DNA from 2 places in the Streptomyces sp. NPDC001568 genome. Region 1 is predicted to be linked to the other one. Evidence: riboswitches for the same ligand, from Rfam matches in the RefSeq annotation. Region 1 holds a riboswitch; the other holds the start of a gene.
What was found. A riboswitch is a leader RNA that binds a small molecule or an ion and turns the genes downstream of it on or off. The one in region 1 is predicted to bind S-adenosylmethionine.

Region 1 (8,443 bases):
TCCGACGTCATGATCCGCTCGCTCCCGAACGGCATGACGATCCGGCTCCCCAACGAGGAGTACCTCACCCGCACCGGAACGACCTTCGACGGCGCCGGGATCCCCCCGCACCTGCGGACACCGGTCTTCACCGAGGAGGAGTTCGCCCGGAACCGCGACACCGCCTTCGACACGGCCGTCACGGCACTCGGACGGCGCTGAGCGTGTGGCGAGAGTCCCACCCGGCCCGCGGCCGGCTCCGCACGGCGGCGCCCGCTCAGCCCCGGGCCGCCGCCACGAAGGCCCGGATCAGCTGCGGGGACTTGACCCCGCGCTCGCTCTCGACCCCGCTGGAGACGTCCACGCCCCACGCGCCGGTCGCCGCGAGGGCCTCGCCGACGTTGGCGGGGGTGAGCCCGCCGGCCAGCAGCCACCGCCCCTCGGGCGCCGTGAACTCCGCCGAGCCCCAGTTCCACGGCTTGCCGGAGCCCGGGTCCGGGGCGTCGAGCAGCAACAGGTCCTCACCGAGCTCCCCGCACCGGCGCACGTGCTCGGCGGTGGCCCGGACCAGTGTCCGGCCGGGGGTGCGCAGTTCCTCGTAGTACTCCGGGCCCTCGTCGCCGTGGAGCTGCACGGCGCGCACCCCGCTCTCCTCGGTGAGCCGGCGCACCTCCGCCACCGACTGCCCCCGGAACACCCCGACGGTGAGCACCCCGTCCGGCACCCCCGCCGCGAGAGCCCGCGCCGCGGCGGCGTCGACCGTACGGGGGCTGCCCGGCGCGAAGACGAAGCCGACGGCATCCGCCCCGGCGGCCACGGCCACCTCGACGTCATGGGCGGTCTTGAGGCCACAGATCTTGACGAAGGGCACGCTGCGTTCGCTCATGCCCCGATCCAACCAAACCCGCCCGTCCGGAAGCGACCCGTCCCGACCACCGGGCACCGACCACCCGCCCGCACCAGCCTGGTGTGAGACGCGGCCCCGCAACCCCCTGCCCGGCGGAGGAATCGACGGTGACCACCTTGACCGAGCGAGCCACACCCGTAGAGGCACCGCCCCGCACAATGACCCCATGAACGACAACGGGGTGGACATCACCACAGGCGGCGCGGACTCCGAGCTCGACGCGCGGCTGAGCAAGGAACTGGACGCCTTCAACCAGGCGGCGACGGCGGGGCACGCGCAGTCGGAGTTCAGCGTACGGATCACCGACGCCGACGGCAGGCTCGTCGCGGGGCTCTCCGGCTGGAGCTGGGGCGACCGCGCGGGCATCGGCATGACCTGGGTCCGCGAGGACAGTCGGGGCGACGGCCGGGGCGCCGAGCTGCTGGCGGCGGCCGAGGAGGAGGCCCGCCGGCGGGGCTGCGTGAGCATCCTGGTCTCCTCGTTCACCTTCCAGGCCCCGGCCTTCTACGCCCGCCACGGCTACCGCGAGGTCGCCCGCGTCCCCGGCTTCCCGGCGGCCCACGAGGACGTCTGGCTCCTCAAGCCCCTGACCTGATCCCGCTCCCGCCCCCCGGGGCGGGAACGCCCGAGGGCGGCACCCCCCGTGGGGTGCCGCCCTCGTTCGAGAACAGCCGATCAGCCGGGGCCGATCAGAAGTCCATGTCACCGCCCGGCATGCCGCCGCCCGCGGGGGCACCGGCCTTCTCGGGCTTGTCGGCGATGACGGCCTCGGTGGTGAGGAAGAGGGCCGCGATCGACGCCGCGTTCTGCAGCGCGGAACGGGTGACCTTCGCCGGGTCGATGATGCCCTCGGCGATCATGTCGACGTACTCGCCGGTCGCGGCGTTCAGGCCCCAACCGATCTGCAGGTTGCGCACCTTCTCGACGACGACGCCACCCTCGAGACCACCGTTGACGGCGATCTGCTTGAGCGGGGCCTCCAGCGCGAGCTTCACGGCGTTGGCGCCGGTCGCCTCGTCACCGGTGAGCTCCAGCTTCTCGAAGACCGAGGAGGCCTGGAGCAGGGCCACGCCACCACCGGCGACGATGCCCTCTTCGACGGCCGCCTTCGCGTTGCGAACGGCGTCCTCGATGCGGTGCTTGCGCTCCTTGAGTTCGACCTCGGTCGCGGCACCGGCCTTGATGACGGCCACGCCGCCGGCCAGCTTCGCGAGGCGCTCCTGGAGCTTCTCGCGGTCGTAGTCCGAGTCGGAGTTCTCGATCTCGGCGCGGATCTGGTTGACGCGACCCTGGACCTGGTCGCTGTCACCGGCACCGTCGACGATCGTGGTCTCGTCCTTGGTGATGACGACCTTGCGGGCGCGGCCGAGCAGGTCGAGACCGGCGTTCTCCAGCTTGAGGCCGACCTCCTCGGAGATGACCGTGCCGCCCGTGAGGATGGCGATGTCACCGAGCATGGCCTTGCGGCGGTCACCGAAGCCCGGAGCCTTGACGGCGACGGACTTGAAGGTGCCACGGATCTTGTTGACGACCAGGGTCGACAGGGCCTCGCCCTCGACGTCCTCGGCGATGATCAGGAGCGGCTTGCCGGACTGCATGACCTTCTCCAGGAGCGGCAGCAGGTCCTTGACCGAGCCGATCTTGGAGTTGACGATCAGGATGTACGGGTCGTCGAGGGACGACTCCATGCGCTCCATGTCGGTGGCGAAGTACGCCGAGATGTAGCCCTTGTCGAAGCGCATGCCCTCGGTGAGCTCGAGCTCCAGGCCGAAGGTCTGCGACTCCTCGACCGTGATGACGCCTTCCTTGCCGACCTTGTCCATCGCCTCGGCGATGAGCTCGCCGATCTGGGTGTCGGCGGCGGAGATGGAAGCCGTCGAAGCGATCTGCTCCTTGGTCTCGACATCCTTGGCCTGCGACAGCAGGGCGGCGGAGACGGCCTCGACGGCCTTCTCGATGCCACGCTTGAGGGCCATCGGGTTGGCGCCGGCGGCTACGTTGCGCAGGCCCTCGCGGACGAGCGCCTGGGCGAGCACGGTGGCGGTGGTCGTACCGTCGCCGGCGACGTCGTCCGTCTTCTTGGCGACTTCCTTGACCAGCTCGGCGCCGATCTTCTCGTACGGGTCCTCGAGCTCGATCTCCTTGGCGATGGAGACACCATCGTTGGTGATCGTGGGGGCGCCCCACTTCTTCTCAAGGACGACGTTGCGACCCTTGGGGCCAAGGGTGACCTTGACGGCGTCGGCGAGCTGGTTCATCCCACGCTCGAGACCGCGCCGGGCCTCCTCGTTGAACGCAATGATCTTGGCCATCTGAAGTGGTCCTCCCGGACAGGGGTGGATTGCTCCGGACCGCGCCCGCGCCCGCGACGGACGGCCTGCGGATTCGGCGGTTCCTTCCCGCCGGACCCTGCGGGCCTCACCGGCCCGGTCCTCGTCTTAGTAGCACTCTCACCTGGAGAGTGCTAACGCCAATGATTAGCACTCGACCCCCGCGAGTGCAAGCGGCTTCGAGCAATGCCCGCCCTGCGCCGGGGCCGCCGGCGGGGCGGTGGCCGGGCGCCGCAAGGGTCCCGGGGCCGACACGCACGAGGGGCCCGCATCCCCGTGTCCGGGATGTGGGCCCCTCGTGTGTGAGTGCGTCGGTGGTCGATCGCGCTTCGGGACTCAGCCGGCAGCGAGCTTGACCATGTCCGCCTGCGGGCCCTTCTGGCCCTGCGAGATTTCGAACTCGACCCGCTGACCCTCTTCAAGGGTGCGGTACCCGTCCATCTGGATGGCGCTGTAGTGGACGAACACATCCGCGCCACCGTCGACCGCGATGAAGCCGTAGCCCTTCTCCGCGTTGAACCACTTGACGGTGCCCTGAGCCATGCCTAACTCCCCTATTACTGGCCCTTGCGCAGGTCCGCACTTCGCGAACCCGGGTCAGAACTTGCGCCGGAACGCCTCGACCGGGGCTGAATGTATCCGCACCGCTGCTGTCTGCAACAGGTCAATCCGACGAGAATTCCGGACACGCGAAAACATTGAAATAGAGTGAAAATTTGGCATATTCCTGGGCAACTCGGGCCTGACAATCCACGCCAAAGCCCCATAGCGCGCACTCATGTTGACTCAATGTCAACCCTCCCCGGCCCCGCTCATATGCGGCGGGCAAGAACAGCGGAGGGGACTTCCCCAACTCTACCGCTATCAATCAAGCAGAATTGCCCCCTCCGCTTATTGGCGGAGAGGGCAATTCGGAAATCGACGGGCGGCCACGGCCCCCCGGGGAGGGCGATCGACCGGGACGATCAGCCGCCGGCGACGGCCGGAATGATCGAGACGCCGGCGCCGTCGGGCGTCTTCGTCTGCAGCCCGCCCTCGAAGCGCACGTCGTCGTCGTTGACGTAGACGTTCACGAAGCGGCGCAGCTTGCCCTGGTCGTCCAGGACGCGCGCGGCGATGCCCGGGTGGTTCTTCTCCAGGGAGTCGATGACCTCGGCCAGGGTCGTGCCCTCGGCCGAGACCTCGGCGACGCCGCCGGTGTAGGTGCGCAGGATGGTGGGGATGCGGACGTTGACGCTCATGGCGCTACCGCCTTTCCGGGTGTCGTGGGGAGGATCAGGCCAGGCCGGCGGCGCGGAAGGCTTCCAGGCTCGGGCGGATGGTGGCGGTCTGGCCGCTGTCGGCGGCCACCGCCTCCAGGGTCTTGAGGCCGTCGCCGGTGTTCAGGATCACGGTGGTCAGCGTCGGGTCGAGCTGCCCGTTCTCGATGAGCTTCTTCGTCACGCCGACGGTGACGCCGCCCGCGGTCTCGGCGAAGATGCCCTCGGTCTGCGCGAGGATCTTGATGGCCTCGACGACCTGGGTGTCGTTGACGTCCTCGACGTATCCACCGGTGCGCCGCGCGATGTCCAGGACGTACGGGCCGTCGGCCGGGTTGCCGATCGCGAGGGACTTGGCGATGGTGTTCGGCTTCTGCGGGCGGACCACGTCGTGACCGGCCTTGAAGGCGGTCGACACCGGGGAGCAGCCCTCGGCCTGGGCGCCGAAGATCTTGTACGGCTTGTCCTCGACGAGGCCGAGCTTGATCAGCTCCTGCAGACCCTTGTCGATCTTCGTCAGCTGGGAGCCGGACGCGATCGGGATGACGATCTGGTCGGGCAGCCGCCAGCCGAGCTGCTCGCAGATCTCGTACGCCAGGGTCTTGGAGCCCTCGCCGTAGTACGGACGCAGGTTGACGTTGACGAAGCCCCAGCCCTCGCCCAGCGGGTCGCCGATGAGCTCGGAGCAGAAGCGGTTGACGTCGTCGTAGTTGCCCTCGATGCCGACGAGGTCGCCACCGTAGACACCGGCCATGACGACCTTGCCCTGCTCCAGGTCGTGCGGGATGAACACGCAGGAACGGAAGCCGGCGCGGGCGGCCGCGGCGCCGACGGCGCCGGCCAGGTTGCCGGTGGAGGAGCAGGAGAGGGTGGTGAAGCCGAAGGCGCGGGCGGCCTCGACGGCGATGGCCACGACACGGTCCTTGAAGGAGTGCGTCGGGTTGCCGGAGTCGTCCTTGACGTACAGCTTGCCGGTGACGCCCAGCTCCTTGGCCAGGTTGGCGGCGTCGACGAGCTTGGTGAAGCCGGGGTTCAGGTTCGGCTTGGAGGCCACGTTCGCCGGGACGGGCAGCAGCGGGGCGTAGCGCCAGATGTTGTCGGGGCCGGCCTCGATGGCCGCGCGCAGGGCCTCGGGGTCGCCGAGGGGCAGGTCGTAGGAGACTTCCAGCGGTCCGAAACACTCGACGCAGGCGAAAATGGGACCGAGCTCGAAGCGGGTTCCGCACTCGCGGCAGGAAAGGCCGGTGGCGGGTCCGAGATCCACGGACGCCTGCTCGGCAGAGGTGGCGACGGTCTGTGCAGCCATGATGGCGAGGCCCTTTCTCCTCATCTTCCCCATGGCGCACTTCGCCATGAGACGGAATTGGCACCTTCCCTAGTCGGGGACCTCGCGGGAGTGCGTCTCAGACGCATCGCGAGAACCGACTGGAGGGTTGCCGGGGCTTCAACGGGCCGTATCCCTCTGCCCCTCTGGATGAGCGGTATGGCACCGGACGGCGCGCTCCATTGCGTGTCCGGGCGTTTGTGCGCGGGACCCCCGGCATGCGGTGGTCCATCGCGTTGTTCAAGACTGTAACCGAAGGTCCGGGTGGTTGAGACAGCCGTCCGAACCGCGAGATGGATCACTTTTCGGTCCAAACCACCGATGAAGCAGGGAGTCCCGAGAGTGCTGGAAGAGGTGGAGCGCTGGCTGGCCGCCCGCTCCTGGTCCGCAGCAGACCGACCGCTCGACCAGCTCCTCGACCGGAAACGGGCGACGGGCACGACGGTCAGCGTGGTGCTGCCCGCCCTCGACGAGGAGGCCACGGTCGGGCGGATCGTCGAGGTGATCCGGCGCGATCTGATCGACGGCCCGGCGATCCCCCTCGTCGACGAGCTGGTGGTGATCGACTCGGGTTCCTCGGACGGTACGGCGAAGGTCGCGGCAGCCGCCGGCGCCCGGGTCGTGCACCGTGACGAGGTCCTCCCCCGCATTCCGGCGCTGCCCGGCAAGGGCGAGGTGCTGTGGCGCTCGCTGCTGGCGACGACCGGCGAGGTCGTCTGTTTCGTGGACGCCGACCTGCGGGACTTCGACTCCGCCTTCGTGTCCGGGATCGTGGGTCCGCTGCTGACCGATCCGCAGGTGCAGTTCGTCAAGGCGATGTACGACCGCCCGCTGGGGGACGCCCCCGGTCAGGGCGGCCGGGTCACCGAGCTGGTCGCCCGTCCGCTGCTGAACCTGCACTGGCCGCAGCTGGCCGGCTTCGTGCAGCCGCTGGGCGGTGAGTACGCCGTACGCCGGTCGCTGCTGGAACGGCTTCCGTTCCCCGTCGGGTACGGGGTCGAGCTGGGTCTGCTCGTGGACGCGCTGCACACGGTCGGGCTGGACGCGCTGGCCCAGGTCGACGTGGGCGTCCGGGTGCACCGCCACCAGGACGGGCAGGCACTCGGTCGGATGGCCGCGGCGATCTACCGCACGGCGCAGCTGCGGCTCTCGCGCGGGCACCTCGTACGGCCGGAGCTGACGCAGTTCGAGCGGGGGCCGGACGGTTTCGTGCCGCGCACCCACCCGGTGGACACCGAGGAGCGACCGCCGATGGCGGGGATCGAGGAGTACGCGGGCCGTCGCGTGGCGTAATCCTCCGCGGGCCCTCGGCGTACGGGCGTTTGACCGGGGGTGGGCCTGGCTAGGTTGGCCGCATGGCTTCTCAGGTACTCGTCGCCGCGAACCGCGGCCCGCTCTCGTACGCCCTCGACCAGGACGGCACCCTCAGTGCCCGGCGCGGTGGGGGCGGTCTCGTCTCCGGTCTCTCCGCGGCCCTCGCGCAGCAGCCGGAGGCCCTGTGGATCTGCGCGGCCCTGTCCGACGCCGACCGGGAGGCGGTGCGCCGGGGCGTCCGAGAGCCGGGCGTGCGCATGCTGGACATCGACCCCGCGGTGTACGACGACGCGTACAACGGCATCGCCAACTCGGTGCTCTGGTTCACCCACCACCACCTGTACGACGTCCCCCGCGAGCCGGTCTTCGACGCGAGGTTCCGGCGGCAGTGGGCCTCGTACACCGCCTACAACCGGGCGTTCGCCGAGGCGCTGGCGCAGGAGGCCGCGCAGGGCGCCCGCGTGCTGGTGCAGGACTACCACCTGGCGCTGGTGCCGGGTCAGCTGCGCGAGCTGCGGCCGGACCTGCGGATCGGGCACTTCACGCACACGCCGTGGGCGTCGTCCGAGTACCTGGGCATGCTCCCGGACGACATCCGTTCGGAGCTGATGTGGGGGATGCTCGGCGCGGACGTGGTCGGCTTCCACACCTGGGCGTGGGCCCAGAGCTTCATGGGCGGCGCCCGGCTGGACGACGAGCGGGGCATCGCCGAACCGATGTCCCCGGCGGGCGTCGAGCCGTCGCGGTCGCGCTGGGTGCGCAAGAGCCCGCTGGGCCCGGTGCGCCACCGGCGTACGGACGTGGCGGTGTTCGCGCTGGGCGTGGACGGGGACGACCTGCGGGCCCTGGCCCACCGGCCGGAGGTCGACGACAAGCTGGCGGGGCTGCGGAGCGAGGTCGCGGGCCGCAAGGCGATCGTCCGGGTCGACCGCACCGAGCTGTCGAAGAACATCCTGCGCGGGCTCCTCGCCTACCGGGAGCTGCTCACCACGCACCCCGAGTGGCGGGGCGAGGTGGTGCACCTGGCGTCCGCGTACCCGTCCCGGCAGGACCTGGAGGCCTACCGCTCGTACACGCAGGCGGTCCGGGACCTGGCCGCGGAGATCAACGCGGAGTTCGGTACGCAGGACTGGCAGCCGGTACTGGTGTCCGTCGAGGACGACTTCGCGCGCTCGCTGGCCGCCTACCGCCTGGCGGACGTGGCGCTGGTGAACCCGGTGCGCGACGGCATGAACCTGGTGGCGAAGGAGATCCCGGTGGTGTCGGAGGCCGGTGTCGCGCTGGTCCTGTCCACGGGTGCCGGGGCGTACGGGGAGCTGCGGGACGACGC
Region 2 (8,443 bases), on a different contig from region 1:
CGCTCAGGGCGCTGCGCAGCTTGCGCTGAAGCGATTCGGCTTCCTTGCGGGCCGCCTCTAGGTCGGCGCGCACCTGCTCGCCGCCCGAACGCTGCAGTTCCCGTACCTGGGCCAGCTCCTCGCGCAGCCGCTCCAGTTCGCGCCGCGTCTCGTCGCCCACCCGTTCGGCGTCGGCGCGCTGCGCCTCCTCGCCCGCGGAGGCCACCAGCTTGACCCAGCCGGCCGGGCGCAGCACGTACGCGGCGGCCGCCACGTCCAGCGGGTCGGCCGCGGCCGGTGGCGCACCCGACTCCAGCGCCCCGGTCAGCTCCGGCTGCGCCTCGCGCAGCTTGTCCGCGACCCGGCCGCGGAAGACGGCGTCCGTCTCCACGGCGGCGGCCATCGCGTTGCCGGCGAACTTGGCGCGCCGGGTCGGGGTGAACCGCGCGTACTGGCGCAGCTGCGCCGGGAGGTCGGCGACCGTCAGGCCGCCGAAGGCGTCCGAGACGAGCGCGACGACCCGGCGCCGCACGCCTTCGGGCAGCGGGCGGTCGAGCGCCTCGGCGGCGTCGCCGGCCTCGTCGGCCGGCTCAGCGCCGCTTGCTGGCTCCACAATCCGTCACCCCTACCGTGATCTACTGTGGGCCCGGCTCCGTCAGGAGTCGGTGCCCGGCCTGTCCACGAGTTCGATCTGGTCCACCGCGTTGCACCAGCGGCAGCGGACCGACTCGATGGTCTCACTGACCACCTCGCGTTCCTCGACCTTGGGCTCCCCGGCGAGGTCCAGGTGGACGTACTCCACGACCTTCGACGATCGGGTGACGTCGAACCGCGTGAGGTTGCCGCACAGCGTGCAGCGCCACCGGGTGGTGTCGGTCGGCAGGGGAACCGTCATCAGGCCGCTCTCTCCTTCGTAGCTCATTCAATCAAAGCCTTCCGCGGCGGTCCGCGGACCGCGCACGTAACCCTACGGCCTGGCACCACCCCCGAGGGGGTCCACCTGCGTCATGCTCTGTCGCATGATCGTAAGGTGGCGGACCGTCCGCGAGGCCGCCCGGGGCCCGGTGATCACGTACGCGCTGATCGCCGGCTGCTGCGTGGCGTTCGTCCTCGGCCCGGCATCGGGCCTGAACCCCTCGTACGGGACGGGAGATCGGCTGACGGAGACGGGCACCGCGTACTTCCGGCACTGGGGCGTGGTCCCGGACGAACTGTTCTCGGGAGCCGGCCGGGCGCTGCTCACCCCCCTGACGGCCCTCTTCGTCCACGGCAGTTGGCTGCACCTGCTCGGGAACATGCTCTTCCTGTACGTCTTCGGGGCGATGACGGAGGAACGGATGGGCCGCGCGCCCTTCCTCGTGTTCTACGTCTGCACCGGATACCTCGCACTGGCCTCGTACGCGGCGGCCAACGCCTCCTCCGACCAGACCCTGGTCGGCGCGTCCGGCGCGATCTCGGCGGTCCTCGGCGCCTTCCTCTGCCTGTTCCCGCACGCCCGGGTGACCAGCCTGTTCCCGTTCCTGCTGTTCCTGCCGCTGCGCTTCCCGGCGTGGATCGTGCTGCTCTTCTGGTTCGGCCTGCAATGGCTGGCGGCGCACCGGGCGGACAGCGGTCCGGGGGTGGCCTACCTGGCCCACGTGGTGGGCTTCTCCCTCGGCTTCCTGTACGCGTGGGCCCGATATCGGCGTACGACTACAGTGAGGCGACCAGTGACATCCGGCGAGGGAGACAGCCAACCGTGATCACCGCGATCGTGCTCATCAAGACCAGCGTGGACCGCATCCCCGAGATCGCCGAGTCCATCGCGCAGCTGGACAGCGTCAGCGAGGTCTACTCGGTCACCGGAACGTACGACCTGATCGCGCTGGTCCGCGTCGCCCGCCACGAGAACCTCGCGGACATCATCCCGGGCAGCATCAGCAAGATCCCCGGCGTCGAGGCGACGGACACGCACGTCGCGTTCCGCACGTACTCCCAGCACGACCTCGAGGCCGCCTTCGCGATCGGCCTCGACGCGTAGCGTTCACAGCCCGGGCAGCGCCTCGCCCACCCGGGCGGGGCGCCCCTCCCGGAGCCGGATCAGGTACCCGCGCGGGTAGCCGCCGAGATCCCCGTCGACGTGCGCGACGTACGCCCGCGCCCCGGTGGCCTCACCCTCGGGGTCCCCGGGCAGCGGCCTGTCGACGGCCGCGCGGAGCACGGGTGGCCGATCCCCGTACGTCATGACCCGAACGAGCTCAGACGGCCGGGACGCAGCGGCCCTCTTCGGTGCGGTACTGCCACTTGGCGCCGTCCGCGACGAGTTCCTTCACCGCGCGGACGAACCGCTCGACGTGCTCGTCGGGGGTGCCCGCGCCGAAGCTGACGCGGATGGCGTTCAGCGAGCGCTCCCCCGGCGCGGCCTCCGGCGCCCCGCACTCGCCCGGCTCCTGCGGCTCGCTGCCGAGGAGGGTGCGGACCAGCGGGTGGGCGCAGAAGAGGCCGTCGCGGACGCCGATGCCGTACTCGGCGGACAGGGCGGCGGCGAAGTGGGAGCTGTTCCAGCCGTCGACCACGAAGGAGATGACGCCGACGCGCGGGGCGTCGTCCCCGAACAGGGACAGGACGCGTACGGCCGGGACCTCCGACAGGCCCTCGCGGACCTTCGCGATGAGGTGGTTCTCGCGGGCGACCAGGTTCTCGAACCCGGCCTCCTTCAGGGCCTTGCAGGCGGAGGCGATGGAGTAGACGCCGATGACGTTCGGGGAACCGGCCTCGTGCCGGGCGGCGGTGGTGTGCCACTCGACGTCGACGCCGCCGTCCTCGCGGCGGGCCACCTTGCGGGAGGCGCCGCCGCCGGCGAGGTACGGGTCGGCCTCCTGGAGCCAGTCCGCGCGGCCGGCGAGGACGCCCGAGCCGAAGGGGGCGTACAGCTTGTGGCCGGAGAAGGCGACCCAGTCCACGTCGAGGTCCCGGACGGAGACGGGGTGGTGCGGGGCCAGCTGGGCGGCGTCCAGGACGATCCGCGCGCCGTGGGCGTGCGCGGCGGCGGCGAGTTCCTTGACCGGCCACAGCTCGCCGGTGACGTTGGAGGCGCCGGTGACGCAGACCAGCGCCGGGCCGTAACCCTCTTCAATCGACGCAGTGCGGTCGGCGAGCGCCCGCTCCAGGGTGGCGACGGCCTCGCCGGGGGTGCGGGGGGCGTTGAGGTAGGTGACGCGGGCGTTCGTCCAGGGCAGCAGCGAGGCGTGGTGCTCGGTCTCGAAGACGAACACCTGGCAGTCGGCCGGCAGGACGGCGGCGAGCAGGTTGAGGGAGTCGGTGGTGGACCGGGTGAAGACCACCTGGTCGGAGGCCCGGCAGTCGAGGAACTCGGCGACGGTGACGCGGCTCTGCTCGAAGAGGTCGGTGGAGAGCTGGGAGAGGTAGCCGGCCCCGCGGTGGACGCTGCCGTAGTAGGGGGCGTAGGCGGCGACGTCGTCCCAGACCCGCTGGAGCGCCGGGGCGCTGGCAGCGTAGTCCAGGGCGGCGTAGGTGACCTCGCCGCCGGTCACGAGCGGGACGGTGACGTCGCGGCCGAGCACGGCCAGCGGCTCGGCGCAGGTGGGCTCGTCGACGCACACGTCGGTGGCGGTGGCGACGGCGGCGGCGTTCAGGGATGCGGACATGGCGGTATCTCCCGGCAGGCAGGGCGGAATGGCTTCGGTGTGCCCGTACGCGGATGCGGCGCTGCGGCCGTCGGGGTACGGGAAAGCCCTCGGAGTGACGCGGGATGCACGGAAGTGCCCCGGTCCGAGGGGTGAAGTGGGGGCGGAGTCGCCCTATCGCATTCGCTTGCTCACGGAAAACGCTCCTCGAGAGACCAGGACCCCTGGTATCGAGGGATCCGCGCTTGCCGTAGACCTCGCTGCCTACGGCCTGGTCATCACCCGGGGCACCCCGCCACGGAAGGAGGGTTGCCGGACAGCAAGCCGGGGCCTAAACGCTGTCACTCGTGACCTGGTCAGAATCCTGCCACACGATCTCCCGTGCGCAAGACCCCGGTCCACGATGCGGACCGGGGTCTTGGCCGAAACGGTGCCTCAGGCGTTGCTCGCCGCCACCCAGCGGTCCAGCGCGGCGCGAGCGGATCCCGAGTCGATGGACTGGGCCGCCCGGGTCACGCCCGCCGCGAGCTGCTCCTCCAGGGAGCCCGTCCCCGGGTCCAGCGCCACCAGGGCCGCGGCCGAGTTCAGCAGTACGGCGTCCCGGACGGGGCCGGTCTCCCCCGCCAGCAGCCGGCGGGCGACGTCGGCGTTGTACGAGGCGTCCTCGCCGCGCAGCGCCGACACGTCGACGAGCGGGATCCCGATGTCGCGCGGGTCGAAGGGGGTCTCGGTGACCGAGCCGTCCCGGACCCACCACACCCGCGAGGTGGCGGTGGTGGTCAACTCGTCGAGGCCGTCGTCCCCGCGGAACACCAGCGCGGAGGAGCCCCGTTCGGCCAGCACCCCCGCCATGATGGGGGCCACCCGGGGATCGGCCACGCCCGTGGCCTGGGCCCGCACCTTGGCCGGGTTGGTCAGGGGGCCGAGGAAGTTGAAGGTCGTCCGGATGCCCAACTCCTTGCGGGCGGCCGCCACGTGCCGCAGCGCCGGGTGGAACTTCACCGCGAAGCAGAGCGTGATCCCGGCTTCCTCGACGACCTCCACGACCCGGGCCGGGGTGAGGTTGAGGTTGACGCCGAGCTTCTCCAGCACGTCGGAGGAGCCGCTCGCGGAGGACGCCGCCCGGTTCCCGTGCTTGACGACCTTCGCGCCCGTGCCGGCCACCACGATCGCCGACATGGTCGAGATGTTGACCGTCTTGGCGCCGTCGCCGCCGGTGCCGACGATGTCCACCGTCCGGCCCGGGACCTCGATCAGGTTGGCGTGTTCGTACATGGCCCGCACCATGCCGTTGATCTCCGCGACGGTCTCCCCCTTGGCCCGCAGCGCGACCACGAAGCCGGCGATCTGCGCGTCGGTGGCCTCGCCCCGCATGATCTGCTCCATCGCCCAGGCGGTGTCGTCCGCACCGAGGTTCCGACCGGTCAGCAGGGCGTCGAGGAGGCCCGGCCAGCCACGGGCCGCCACGCTGTCGCCGCCTGCCGGGGTCACAACGTTCATGGTCCGCTCCTGCTGCCTGGTGAGGTTGCCACGTCGAATGGGAAGGGGACCAGCCTATCCAGCCCCGGAGACGGCAAAGAGCCCCGTCCAGAGACTGGACGGGGCTCTCGCCGTGGCGACACCAGGATTGGCCGAAACCAATCCCTCAAGCGGTCGTGCGGGGGATCAGTGGTGGCCGTGGCCGCTCTGGATCTCCTTGTACTCCTCCACCGTGGGCTTCGGGATCTGGCCGCCCTCGGCGTAGTAGCTCTTGCTGAGCTTCGCGCGCAGCTTCTCGGTGGCCTTCACCTTGCGCTCGACGCCGTTCTCGTCGACCGTCGGGCCGATCTCGACCGGCTCGTACGTGTTGTACGAGGTGAGCGTGTGGAGCTGGCCCTGCGGGAGCGGCTCGTGGATCTCGACGAACTCACCGTGCGGCAGGCGCTTGATGATGCCGGTCTCGCGACCGTGCAGCACCTTGTCCCGGTCCCGGCGCTGGAGGCCGAGGCAGATCCGCTTGGTGATGACGAAGGCGATGACCGGGCCGACGAAGAAGCCGATCCGGGCGAACCAGGTGATCGAGTTGATCGAGAGGTGGAAGTACTGCGCGAACATGTCGTTTCCACCGGCGATCAGCAGGATGACGTACCAGGTCAGCCAGGCCACACCGAAGGCAGTACGGGTCGGGACGTTGCGCGGGCGGTCCAGGATGTGGTGCTCGCGCTTGTCGCCGGTGACCCAGGACTCGACGAACGGGTACACCGCGATCGTCGCCAGCACCAGCGGGAAGATCACCAGCGGGACGAACACGCCCAGGACGAGCGTGTGACCCCAGAGGTTGATCTCCCAGCCGGGCATCGCACGGATGAGGCCCTCGGAGAAGCCCATGTACCAGTCGGGCTGCGCGCCCGTGGACACGTGGTCCGGGACGTACGGACCGAGCGCCCAGATGGGGTTGATCGAGGCGATGCCCGCGATGGCCGCGATGATGCCGAAGACCAGGAAGAAGAAGCCTCCTGCCTTCGCCATGTAGACCGGCAGCAGCGGCATGCCGACGACGTTGTTGTTCGTCTTGCCGGGGCCCGCGAACTGGGTGTGCTTGTGGTAGAAGACCAGGATCAGGTGGGCGACCAGCAGGCCCATCATGATGCCGGGCAGCAGCAGGATGTGGATGGAGTAGAACCGGGCCACGAAGTCGTGGCCGGGGAACTCCCCGCCGAACAGGAACATCGACAGGTACGTGCCGACGACCGGCACGGACAGGATCGCGCCCTGCATGAAGCGGACACCGGTGCCCGAGAGCAGGTCGTCCGGCAGCGAGTAACCGGTGAAACCGGTGAACATGCCGAGGACCAGCAGCAGGAAGCCGAAGATCCAGTTGATCTCGCGCGGCTTGCGGAACGCGCCGGTGAAGAAGACGCGCATCATGTGCACCATCATCGCCGCGACGAAGATCAGTGCCGCCCAGTGGTGGATCTGCCGGATGAGCAGACCGCCGCGGACGTCGAAGCTGATGTCCAGGGTCGAGGCGAACGCCTCGGACATCCGGACACCCTGCATCGGCACGTACGAGCCGTGGTACACGACCTCGTTCATGCTCGGGTGGAAGAACAGCGTCAGGTACACACCCGTGAGGATGATGATGATGAAGCTGTAGAGGCAGATCTCACCCAGCATGAAGGACCAGTGGTCCGGGAAGATCTTGCGCATGTTGGCCTTGGCGAGGCCGTAGATGCCCAGGCGGCCGTCCGCCCAGTCCGCTACGCGCTCGCCGGCAGGCGCTTTGCGCCCCGTCTTGTTGTCTGTGGCAGTGCTCATCCGCGCTCCCAGAATGCAGGACCGACGGGCTCTTCGAAGTCGCCGTGCGCTTCGAGGAAGCCCTCGTCATTCACGCCGATCCGCAGCTGCGGAAGCGCGTGACCGGCCGGGCCGAAGATGACACGGGCGCCGTCGGAGAGGTCGAAAGTGGACTGGTGGCACGGGCAGAGCACGTGGTGCGTCTGCTGCTCGTACAGGCTGATCGGGCAGCCGACGTGGGTGCAGATCTTGGAGAAGGCCACGATGCCGTCGTGGGACCACTCCAGTTCCTTCTTGTCCTTGATGTCGTCCGGCTGGATACGGACGATCATCAGGGCTGCCTTGGCGATCTGGGACATGTAGTCGTGCGCGTCCTCCTCCAGGCCCTCGGGCTTGGCGAAGGTCAGCGAGCCGACCAGGATGTCCTCGGGACGCAGCGGCTCCATCGTGTTCTGGTTGATGAGCAGCTTGCCCTTGGCCCAGATCGTCTTGCGGAGCTTGTCCTCGGGCAGCGGGCCCAGGTCGCGCAGCAGCATCACGCCGGAGAGCGGCACCAGGGCCAGCGCGCCGAGCAGGGTGTTGCGGATCAGGGGCCGGCGGCCGATGCCGGACTCGTTCGCGCCGTCGGCGAAGTCCTGCAGGACCTGCGCCTTGACCTCCGGCGGAGCGGCGATCTCGTGGCGCTCGGCGGCGACCTCCACGTCGGACATCAGGGTGCGGGCCCAGTGGACCGCGCCCGCGCCGATGCAGAAGAGGGCCGTGCCCAGGGTGAGACCGAGCGCGAAGTTCAGCGCGCTCACCTTCCCGATGGGGAAGATGTAGACGATCTTGTCGACCGGGAAGATCACGTACGAGGCGATGAAGGCGACCGTGGCCAGCATCGACAACGTGAACAGCATCGCGACGGTGCGCTCGGAGCGCTTCGCCGCCCGCTCGTCGATGTCCTGGATACGGGGCTTGTGGACCGGAAGGCCCGGGTCGGCGAACGGGTCGTCCGCGACCGCCACGCCACCGTGGTGTGCGTCGCCCTGCTCGCTCGGCAGGTGCTTCTCTTCGGGAATGTCTTGGCTACTCATGACTTCTTGGCCTTAGCGGTGTGGGCCGCGACCCAGACGGCGACAGCGATCAGCGCACCCAGACCGAAGATCCAGCCGAACAGACCCTCGGAGACGGGGCCGAGGCCGCCGAGCTTGAGACCACCGGGGCTGGTCGACTTCTCGCCGTTGACGTTCTGGAGGTACGCGATGATGTCCTTCTTTCCCTGCTCCGGCATGGTGCTGTCCGGGAAGGAGGGCATGTTCTGCGGGCCGGTGAGCATGGCCTCGTAGATGTGCTTCGGCGAGACGTCCTCGAGGTTCGGGGCGTACTTGCCGTTCGTCAGGGCGCCGCCCTCGCCGGTGAAGTTGTGGCACTGCGCGCAGTTGTTGCGGAACAGCTCACCACCCTTGGCGATGTTGGCCCCGGCCGGGTCGTACTGCTTCTCGGACGGCGTGATCGGGCCGGCGCCGAGCGAAGCGATGTACGCCGCGAGCTGGTCGATCTGGGCCTGCGAGTAGATGTTC

Region 2: another riboswitch for S-adenosylmethionine. It lies ahead of ACFY0I_RS26720 (aminotransferase class V-fold PLP-dependent enzyme); the one in region 1 lies ahead of thrC (threonine synthase).

Annotation. Positions count from the first base shown of each region.
Region 1 is NZ_JBIAVF010000008.1:235,646-244,088, forward strand. Features, by position in the region: gene ACFY0I_RS17190 (S41 family peptidase) at 1-201, shown strand, start outside; gene ACFY0I_RS17195 (phosphoribosylanthranilate isomerase) at 257-865, opposite strand; gene ACFY0I_RS17200 (GNAT family N-acetyltransferase) at 1,053-1,481, shown strand; gene groL (chaperonin GroEL) at 1,576-3,198, opposite strand; gene ACFY0I_RS17210 (cold-shock protein) at 3,553-3,759, opposite strand; gene ACFY0I_RS17215 (ubiquitin-like small modifier protein 1) at 4,182-4,457, opposite strand; gene thrC (threonine synthase) at 4,492-5,781, opposite strand; SAM riboswitch class I at 5,799-5,956, opposite strand; gene ACFY0I_RS17225 (glucosyl-3-phosphoglycerate synthase) at 6,142-7,092, shown strand; gene ACFY0I_RS17230 (trehalose-6-phosphate synthase) at 7,155-8,443, shown strand, end outside.
Region 2 is NZ_JBIAVF010000015.1:106,043-114,485, forward strand. Features, by position in the region: gene ACFY0I_RS26695 (NYN domain-containing protein) at 1-595, opposite strand, end outside; gene ACFY0I_RS26700 (hypothetical protein) at 635-874, opposite strand; gene ACFY0I_RS26705 (rhomboid family intramembrane serine protease) at 987-1,721, shown strand; gene ACFY0I_RS26710 (Lrp/AsnC family transcriptional regulator) at 1,718-1,999, shown strand; gene ACFY0I_RS26715 (hypothetical protein) at 2,003-2,203, opposite strand; gene ACFY0I_RS26720 (aminotransferase class V-fold PLP-dependent enzyme) at 2,217-3,626, opposite strand; SAM riboswitch class IV at 3,842-3,958, opposite strand; gene trpD (anthranilate phosphoribosyltransferase) at 4,041-5,105, opposite strand; gene ACFY0I_RS26730 (cytochrome bc complex cytochrome b subunit) at 5,271-6,902, opposite strand; gene ACFY0I_RS26735 (Rieske 2Fe-2S domain-containing protein) at 6,899-7,957, opposite strand; gene ACFY0I_RS26740 (c-type cytochrome) at 7,954-8,443, opposite strand, start outside.